4 regions of the Endozoicomonas sp. ALB091 genome follow, and region 4 is predicted to be linked to each of the others. Evidence: predicted binding sites of a transcription regulator. Region 4 holds the regulator's gene; each other region holds the start of a gene.
What was found. The regulator FNR, encoded in region 4, switches genes on or off when oxygen is low (the NO sensors DNR and NnrR bind a similar motif). The targets are predictions, from matches to a motif close to TTGATNTANATCAA.

Region 1: a site for FNR is predicted at 881-894, ahead of frdA (fumarate reductase (quinol) flavoprotein subunit). Genes of this name have one in related genera too.
Region 2: a site for FNR is predicted at 1,012-1,025, ahead of glpA (anaerobic glycerol-3-phosphate dehydrogenase subunit A). Genes of this name have one in related genera too.
Region 3: a site for FNR is predicted at 1,268-1,281, ahead of ACO6UX_RS18405 (DMSO/selenate family reductase complex A subunit). Genes of this name have one in related genera too.

Annotation. Positions count from the first base shown of each region.
Region 1 covers NZ_JBLYNQ010000007.1:1,138,042-1,140,236, reverse strand. The annotation lists gene ACO6UX_RS16810 (amino acid permease) at 1-732, shown strand, start outside; gene frdA (fumarate reductase (quinol) flavoprotein subunit) at 1,010-2,195, shown strand, end outside.
Region 2 covers NZ_JBLYNQ010000008.1:149,116-151,310, forward strand. The annotation lists gene glpA (anaerobic glycerol-3-phosphate dehydrogenase subunit A) at 1-943, opposite strand, end outside; gene ACO6UX_RS17360 (MIP/aquaporin family protein) at 1,520-2,195, shown strand, end outside.
Region 3 covers NZ_JBLYNQ010000008.1:419,967-422,161, reverse strand. The annotation lists gene ACO6UX_RS18405 (DMSO/selenate family reductase complex A subunit) at 1-1,132, opposite strand, end outside; gene ACO6UX_RS18400 (hypothetical protein) at 1,582-2,195, shown strand, end outside.
Region 4 covers NZ_JBLYNQ010000017.1:21,125-23,319, forward strand. The annotation lists gene ACO6UX_RS24050 (hypothetical protein) at 1-135, opposite strand, end outside; gene ACO6UX_RS24055 (adenine phosphoribosyltransferase) at 271-828, opposite strand; gene fnr (fumarate/nitrate reduction transcriptional regulator Fnr) at 908-1,660, opposite strand; gene hemN (oxygen-independent coproporphyrinogen III oxidase) at 2,174-2,195, opposite strand, start outside.

The DNA of each region.
Region 1 (2,195 bases), on a different contig from region 4:
ATGATCGTTACTTTTATTCTTGCCCTGATGTCACTGGCACCTTCGGTGCGTTATGAGAGCATGATACATACGGCGAGGGTAGAGTATCTATCGGTTCTGGCGGCACTGCCGGTGATATTTACTTCGTTCGGTTATCATGGTGGCATTCCCAGCATTATCATTTATCAAAAGAAGCAGCTGCAGCATATTCCCCTTATTTTTTTGTTAGCGACCCTGATCCCGCTGGTGGTTTATATCTTGTGGCTGGTGGCGGTGATGGGGGTATTGCCCGAGGGCTTATTGCTGCAAATCAGTCAGTCAACCGGGGCAACGGCTCATTTAATTTCAGCATTAAGCAGTGATAAAAATGTACACACTATTCTGTACCTGTTTTCTGATCTGGCGTTATTGACATCCGTGTTGGGCGTTGCCCTTGGGCTGTTTGATTATCTTGCCAACTTATTGCAAAGGGCGGATACCCGCATTCATCGGCTGCAGACCGCCCTGGTGACCTTTATCCCACCGGTTATTATTGCCATTATGTTTCCGGATGGTTTTGTCGCCGCCCTGGGTTATGCGGCGGTTGCTCTGGCCATTCTGGCTATCCTTCTGCCTACGGCAATGGTCTATGTACTAAGAAAGCAACCGGCCTATGAAAACCCGTTTCGGGCACCCGGGGGAACGGTTTTGATGTCAACCTGTTTTGTATTTGGCTGTATCATCATTGTGTCTCAATTTATTTCGAGGCTATAGGTTTTTTTGTGTAAGTTAATAATTAAAAGTGAACCTTTGTTAATTAAACAATAAATCTGCGTGCCTTGTAATTTAAGCGGTTGTTTATAGTGGTTGATCCTGTTGGGTCGTCTTGAAATTACGGGTTTTCCGAAATGTTGATTTATTTTTGTTTTATATCAATGGCTTTAATTTCAGGTTTATATAAACTTCAGTTCTAGATTTTTAACCCTTCTCTTATTATTCATTTTGGCCAGTTCGCTGGCTGTCTCTGTTTGGGACCTTCCCGGAGATGGTGGTGAACGGCGGTAGAGGTTTGCGTATGCAGGTCATAAAGGCTGATGTAGCCATTGTCGGTGCCGGAGGTGCCGGTCTTCGGGCTGCGATTGCCGTTGCCGAAAAAAATCCTGAGCTTAAAGTGGCATTGATTTCCAAAGTCTACCCTATGCGGAGTCATACGGTGGCTGCAGAAGGCGGTTCAGCCGGTGTCATTCAGGATCATGACTCTCTGGAAAACCACTTTGTTGACACGGTGGCCGGTGGTGACTGGCTCTGCGATCAGGATGTAGTGGATTACTTTGTGTCCCACGCCACTGAAGAGATGATCCGCCTGGAGCACTGGGGCTGCCCCTGGAACCGAAAGGACGACGGTGACGTAAACGTTCGTGCTTTTGGTGGTATGAAGATTGAGCGCACCTGGTTTGCTGCCGACAAATCTGGCTTCCACATGTTGCACACATTGTTCCAGACGTCCACCAAGTACCCATCCATTGAACGATACGATGAGTATTTTGCCACTGACCTGATCATGGAAGATGGCCGTGCCCAGGGCGTTGTTGCTATCGAAGTGAAAACCGGCGAACCAAAAGTATTCCTGGCGAAGTCAGTGGTGCTGGCAACAGGCGGCTCTGGTCGTATTTTCCGTTTCAATACCAATGGTGCCATTGTGACCGGTGACGGTCATGCCATGGCCCTGCGTGCTGGCGCACCGCTGCGTGATATGGAGTTTGTTCAGTACCACCCAACCGGCCTGCCAGGCTCCGGTGTATTGATGACAGAAGGTTGTCGTGGTGAAGGCGGTATCCTGTTGAACAAGGATGGTTACCGTTACCTGCAGGATTATGGCCTGGGGCCAGAGACTCCGGTTGGTCAACCAAAGAACAAATACATGGAACTGGGCCCGCGTGACAAGCTGTCCCAGGCCTTCTGGCAAGAGCAGCGCAAGGGCCGCACCATTGAAACGCCACTGGGTGATGCGGTACACCTCGACCTGCGCCACCTTGGCGAACAGAAGCTGATTGAGCGTCTGCCACTGATCTGTTCCCTGGCGAAAAACTACCTGGGAGTGGATCCGGTTCATCAGCCAATTCCGGTTCGTCCTGCGGTTCATTACACCATGGGTGGTGTCAGAGCGGACATCAACTGTGCCACCGATCTGGCCGGTCTGTTCGCTGCCGGTGAATGTGCCAGCGTCGGTATGCACG
Region 2 (2,195 bases), on a different contig from region 4:
CCAGCGGGCGAACACCGCAATAGGCACGAAGTACACGGGTCCTGGCCATGATCGGACAGAGTTTCTCACCCTCAGCTAACAGAACGTCAACCTCATCGGGGTTGACCCGGATATTCTCGATGTCACTGTATGGGATTTTCTCCGAGGTGGTACCAATAAGCGAGATGGTGTCCCCGGGAACCAGAATGTCGGCATCGGAGGGTTTGCGGCAGCGGTTGATCACCATACCATTAATGCGGTAATCAACAATCAATAACGAGCCTTTGGCCGGGAACATATGAATGGCAAGGTCTGCGTATTCAATAATCTGCTGCCCCCAGATACCGGCAGCATTCACCACCTGCTGAGCATGGATATCCACTTTTTCACCGGTTTTCAGACTGATGCAGTGTACCCCCCGTACCCGGCCATTGTTGATGATCAGGCCAACGACTTTGGTATAGCTCATAAGGCGACCGCCGTATTCTTCTGCATCAAGGATGTTGGCCGCAGTTAAACGAAAAGGGTCAACGGTACCGTCTGGAACACGGACTGCACCCAGCAGTTTGGGATTCACATTTGGCTCAATGCGCAGAGCATCTGCAGGTGTTAATGCCTCGGCCTGTATACCCGCAGATGTACAGGCGGTAATGAATGTTTCCTGAAAGGAGAGTTCGTCCTCAGGCAGGGTGATGAACAGCCCACCGGTCTCTTCAATACAGTGGCTGGCCACTTTCCTCAGAATCTGGTTTTCACGGATGCATTCAATGGCAGAGTGAGGATCGGTCACTGCGTAGCGGGCACCGGAATGGAGCAGACCGTGGTTACGCCCGGTAGTACCGTTGGCGATATCATCCTTTTCCACCAGGATGGCACGCATTCCCCGTTGAGCACAGTCGCGAAGAACGCCCGCTCCGGTGGCACCCCCACCGATGATGACAACGTCGGTCTCTATCTGCCTCATTGAATTTGCTCTTGGATGTTCGTTTATGTTCGCAATGAGCACTATAAATAAACGGCTCTATTCAGAAAATGACACAAATCAACAGAAAGGCACGAGTTGTCATCCGGTCATAAAAAAATCGCTGCCCGAAAAAGACAGGCCGCTTGTGCTTTTGCGGGAAGCGGGTAGCGGCCTTAACTAGTACATCATTTCAATGAGTTTGATGTGTACAATCTCCGCTCAGGACGAACGGAGCTTGGGAGTCATTGATAGAAGGAACCCATCAATTACATTGAAACCATGTACTAGGTCAGATGCGGAACTTATTGCGGAATAATTTCTTAGTGGTTAATTGAAGCTCATGATGCACATGTTAAGAATTGTGTTCTGTTAGTTGTTTTTGTGAGTATTTCCCGAAGCTGGCTGTCTTTTTTGGCAATTGCTTGATTCATATCAATCTTAAGGGTTGATAATGTTTGTTTTTATTTGCAATATTTTGTCGACAAGAGGGCATTTGTTGAGTTCTTTATTTTTAATAAACGACTATGCCTTAATTAATAAATATTAATCTGCGTAAAGCAGGTGGAAGTAGCCATTATGAGAAAATCATTGCTTGGGGAATGTCTTGCCGAGTTTATAGGCACAGGTCTTCTTATTTTCTTTGGTGTGGGTTGTGTCGCGGCGCTCGTTCTGGCTGGTGTTGATTTTGGTCAGTGGGAAGTGTCCATCGTCTGGGGGCTTGGTGTTGCCATTGCCATCTATGTTACCGGCGGCATTTCCGGTGCTCACCTGAATCCGGCAGTCACGCTTGCATTAACTGTTTTTAAAGGCTTCGACAAACACAAGGTCGTGCCCTTTATTGTTGCCCAGGTGTTGGGTGCTTTCTGTTCTGCGGCCCTGGTTTACTTCCTGTACAGTGGCTTATTCGCTGATTATGAGTTGACCCATCATATTGTTCGTGGCTCTGAGGAGAGTCTGGCCACAGCGGGTATTTTCTCGACATATGCCAACCCGGCACTGACTAACCTGCAGGCCTTCGCTGTCGAGTTTGTCATCACCGCTGTGCTCATGGGCGGAATTCTGGCTATCGGTGATGAAAATAATGGTGTTTCCAACGGTGCGCTTTCTGCCCTTCTCATCGGTATTCTTATTGCTGTTATCGGTGCCTCTTTCGGCCCTCTGACCGGTTTTGCCATGAACCCGGCACGGGATTTTGGCCCGAAACTCTTTGCCTTTTTTGCAGGCTGGGGCGAAGTGGCGCTGACGGGTGCAC
Region 3 (2,195 bases), on a different contig from region 4:
GAATAATGTAGGCAGGTTTGGCCCTGCCAATTTCCCGGGCCAGCTGAATGATTTTTTTCGCTGGAATACCGGTAATTTTTGCCGCCCACTCCGGGGTTTTCTCGATGCCATCAGCACCTCGGCCCAGAATGTGCGCTTTGTAGTGGCCATTCTTCGGTGCACTGGCTGGCAGCGTTTTTTCATCATAGCCAACACAGAACGCCTCGAGGAATGCTTCATCCACCATCTTCTCGTTGATCAGCACCCAGGCCATGGCTTCTACCAGGGCAGCATCGGTCCCCGGGCGGATTGGAATCCACTCAGACTCTTTGCCCAGCATGGTGTCGGTATAACGCGGGTCAATGATGATGGTACGCACATTTTTGCTGTTCACCGAGTTGATGTGCTCGTAGATTTCCCCACCGCCACTCATGCGGGTCTCTGCCGGGTTGTAACCAAACATGACCAGCAATTCTGCATTGGCGATTTCACTGGTGAAACTGCCGAACGCCGCTGGACGTCCACCGCCATAAGTAAACGGCAGCGCACGTTGAATCTGTCCCCAGCTGTAGTTACCGTAATAAGGCAGAAAGCCACCGAGCATATTCAGCAGGCGCTTGGAGGCAAAAGGACCGTCGGTTTTATAGCCCTGGGTTCCGGAGCCATACTGATAATAGATCGCATCGTTACCGTAAGTATCGATGGTGTACTTTAACTGTCTGGCGATGGTATCCAGCGCCTCATCCCAGCTGATGCGCTCAAAGCGGCCTTCGCCACGCTTGCCAACCCGCTTCATGGGGTATTTCAGACGATCAGGGTTGTATACCCGTTGCTTGATAGAGCGACCGCGCAGACAGGCGCGAATCTGATGATCACCGTATACGTCATCGCCCCGGTTATCCGATTCAACATGGGTGATAACGCCATCTTTGGTATGCACCTGGAGAGGACAGCGGCTGCCACAGTTCACCATACAGGCAGACCAGGTCACCTTGTCTCCAGCGGCTCTTGCCTGCGTTGAATCCGTTGCCATGGCTTTCAGAGGCAACGCATTGCCAGCGACAACAGCGGCACTCCCCGCAGCAGTCCCCCACTTGATAAACGTTCTTCGCTTGATGACAGACGACAGCGCACTATCGAGAAGTTTCTTCATTTATTTTACCGTTATCACTAAAACCGGAAACCAGCACACAAACAGGTAGTGTTACCCCTGACAAAATGCATCTCTGTACAAATAATGAACTGGTGAAATAGTGCTGATAATACGAGCTGGTCAACAAACAACCGATTGACCTGGATCAATTTTTTGCCGGGTTTGAGGCAATTACTGAAGAGGGTAGGAACTTATTCGAGCACGCTACAGAGCACGGCGCACCCTGTAATTGATCATGATTATTGAGGACAAAACTGCACTGCCACTTCGGTGACATGGCTGCGGCGGTACTTCCGCCGCTGTGCTTTGCATGGCACCTGCCCGGGCTGCCAGATTACGGGGAACCTTTCGATATTTTCGGTGTCTGAAGTTTGTGCTCATTTCACTCAGGCGGAGCCTTACTCCCATGCAGTCCGATATACGATTTTAAATTCATTGAGACCCTTGATATGTCCATACCTCAGGCGGAAGCAAGCATTGGTTCGTCAGGATTTCATCCACCACCGACAGGCGGCAAGAAAGAGGAATACAATCCTGTTGCCGCATTCGGTCAGTTTGGCGGAATGATGGTTCGTGTTGTCAATGCATTACAAGCTGCCGGTTCAGGCGATCAATACAGACCAGTGAGTTTATTATCACCCGGTGCCCAATATGCAATAGAAGCCAAGCGGCCGGATCAATTTGGAACCAGGCCAGACCAGGTCATTACGGTTCTGAAACCTGCGCCCGGCTGCCATATGCTCTGGGCTTATAAAAAAGATGTCAGTTCGAATGACTCGGGGGAACCGTGCAGCTGGTTCACATACACCAAGAAAATTACCAGCTGGCATGTTTTGGAAGAGAAAATAGCAGAGAGTTACCACAGAAAGCACTCCCTGTTTAGCAAATCACCTTTAACCTCAGGACACCTTGGTGTAAATGGCTATTTACTGCACCAACCGTCTGAATGGATCATTAAAGAAGCAGGCAAATATCCGGAAATTCTCTGTCACATTAATTTTGACCGCATGCACTATGGCTATCTTCTGGACTTTACCAGGGAGTTTTCTTTTCGCCGTCTTGA
Region 4 (2,195 bases):
CAGATGAAAACCAAGCCCGGACTCTCTGGCTGCGGTACCAAGCAGCAGGTTCTCAGCAGTAGGGCTCCACATACCCAGATGCTTGAGTGCGGGGCGAACAACATAGTGCCTTAGTTCCTTGGCGCATATTCCCATTTGCAAAGTCCTTTTCCCGGGTAGATCCCGGTCTGTGCGTCCTGTAACTGCGGGAGGGGCTCTCAGATCCAGACATTAACCCTGGATCTAAGAGACATATCGTATCATCCCTGAAATTCTGAACTGAGGGTGGTTTTACTCACCGGCAAAATTGCACAGGGCATAGGTTGGAATGCCCGCCGCATTGAGTCTGTCAGCGCCCTTGAGGTCTGGCAGATTGATGATAGCTGCAGCTTCCAGTGTGCTGGCTCCTGCTTGTCGAATCAACTGATCCCCAGCCAGCAGTGTGCCTCCGGTGGCGATAAGGTCATCCACTAACAGAATTTTTTCACCGGCCTTAATGGTGTCTTCATGCATTTCCAGTACGGCTTTGCCATATTCAAGGTCATACTCGACACTGAGGGTTTTGCCTGGCAGTTTGCCTTTCTTGCGAAACAGTGCCAGCGGCTTGTTCATGATATAGGACAGTGTCGAGCCAAGCAGGAAACCGCGGGCATCAAGCGCGCCAATGCGATCAAAAGTCTGGTTCTCATAACGCTGAACCATGACATCCACGGCCTTACGCCAGGCTTCCGGGTTTTCAAACAGTGTGGTGATATCCCGAAACAGGATGCCTTCATGGGGCCAGTCCGCGATGGTTCTGATTTGCGTTCGCAGATATTCCTGAACGGATGAACATTCGTTTGTATGCATGGGAGGGAGCATGCCGCTGTCAGTCAATGGATAAAAAGGAAGAAGCCACCTCAAAGGGTAGCTTCTTTAGAGGATAAAGTCAGGCGTTGGTAGCAATCGGTTCCAGTGTTTTTCCCCCGGCCAGGGCACAGAGTTCAACCGAGTTGCGAATTTCGATTTCCTTGCCCACGGCGGAGATCAGGCCGTTTTTCTGGAATCGGGTAAATACACGACTAACCGTTTCTACCGCCAGACCCAGGTAGTTCCCCATCTCATTTCTCGACATGGACAGACGGAACGACTGGGAAGAAAAACCCCGGCGACGAAAACGGCTGGCCAGGTTAATCAGGAAGGTGGCAATACGTTCATCGGCGTTTTTCTTGGACAGCAGCATCATCATTTGCTGGTCTTCACGGATACGCTTGCTCATCAGGCGCATCAGATGTCGGCGCAATTCCGGGAATTGATCGGAAAGGGTTTCCAGTTGCTCAAAAGGAATCTCGCAGATCATGGTGGTTTCCATCGCCTGGGCCGACACCGGATAGGTATCCGTATCCATACCGCTCAGGCCAAGAATTTCGCTGGGCAGGTAAAATCCGGTGATTTGTTCCTCACCTTCATTGGTCGCTGTGTAGGTTTTGAGAGCCCCTGAGCGAACAGCAAAGACACTGGTAAAGGGGTCACCTTCCAGAAACAGGTGTTCGCCTTTTTTCAAAGGACGCCCACGCTTGATAATGTGATCCAGCTGATCGATATCCTTAATGCTCAGTGCCAGTGGCAGGCACAGTGAGCTGAGGCTGCAGTCTCTGCAGGCCACATGGCTCGGCTGTCGGACGTTGGGCTTTGACGTCATTGAGAGGCCTCAAAGTCGTATTTGGCGAAATTCGACACTGTTTATGGAAAACCAAGTGTATGAAAAGTGTTACCGGAGTGTAAATCAGGTATGTACGCAACCGGGCAGACCCAGGGTAGGGGTTTGGTGCTGCTTCAGCAATGCGTCATAAACTGCGGTGGTTCCGGTGAGCTCTCATCTGCCGTGTCATCTATCAAGCTCAGGGCTGACCCTGATCATGGTATGGTCATGGCTCCTGGTGGTTGTGTGTCTTTATCCCTGAAAATCAATCTGACATTGTCTTATGTCACAGGATTAAATTTTCGTTCGTGGTATTTAACGGACATGGCAGATTTTGCACTTATGTTTCAAGTAAATCAATGTGATAGTGGTGGCAAGTCGTCGTCAGTTTCAGTTTTTTTCTGATAAACCGGTGAGCTGCAGAGAGGTTTCGGTTCTGTGCGGGATGATCAGTCGTTGTCGGTACTGGCGGGAGAGGGGCTCCGGAGCCTGGTGATTGCTCCGGAGTGTTACTCAGATAACCTTTGAGAAGAGC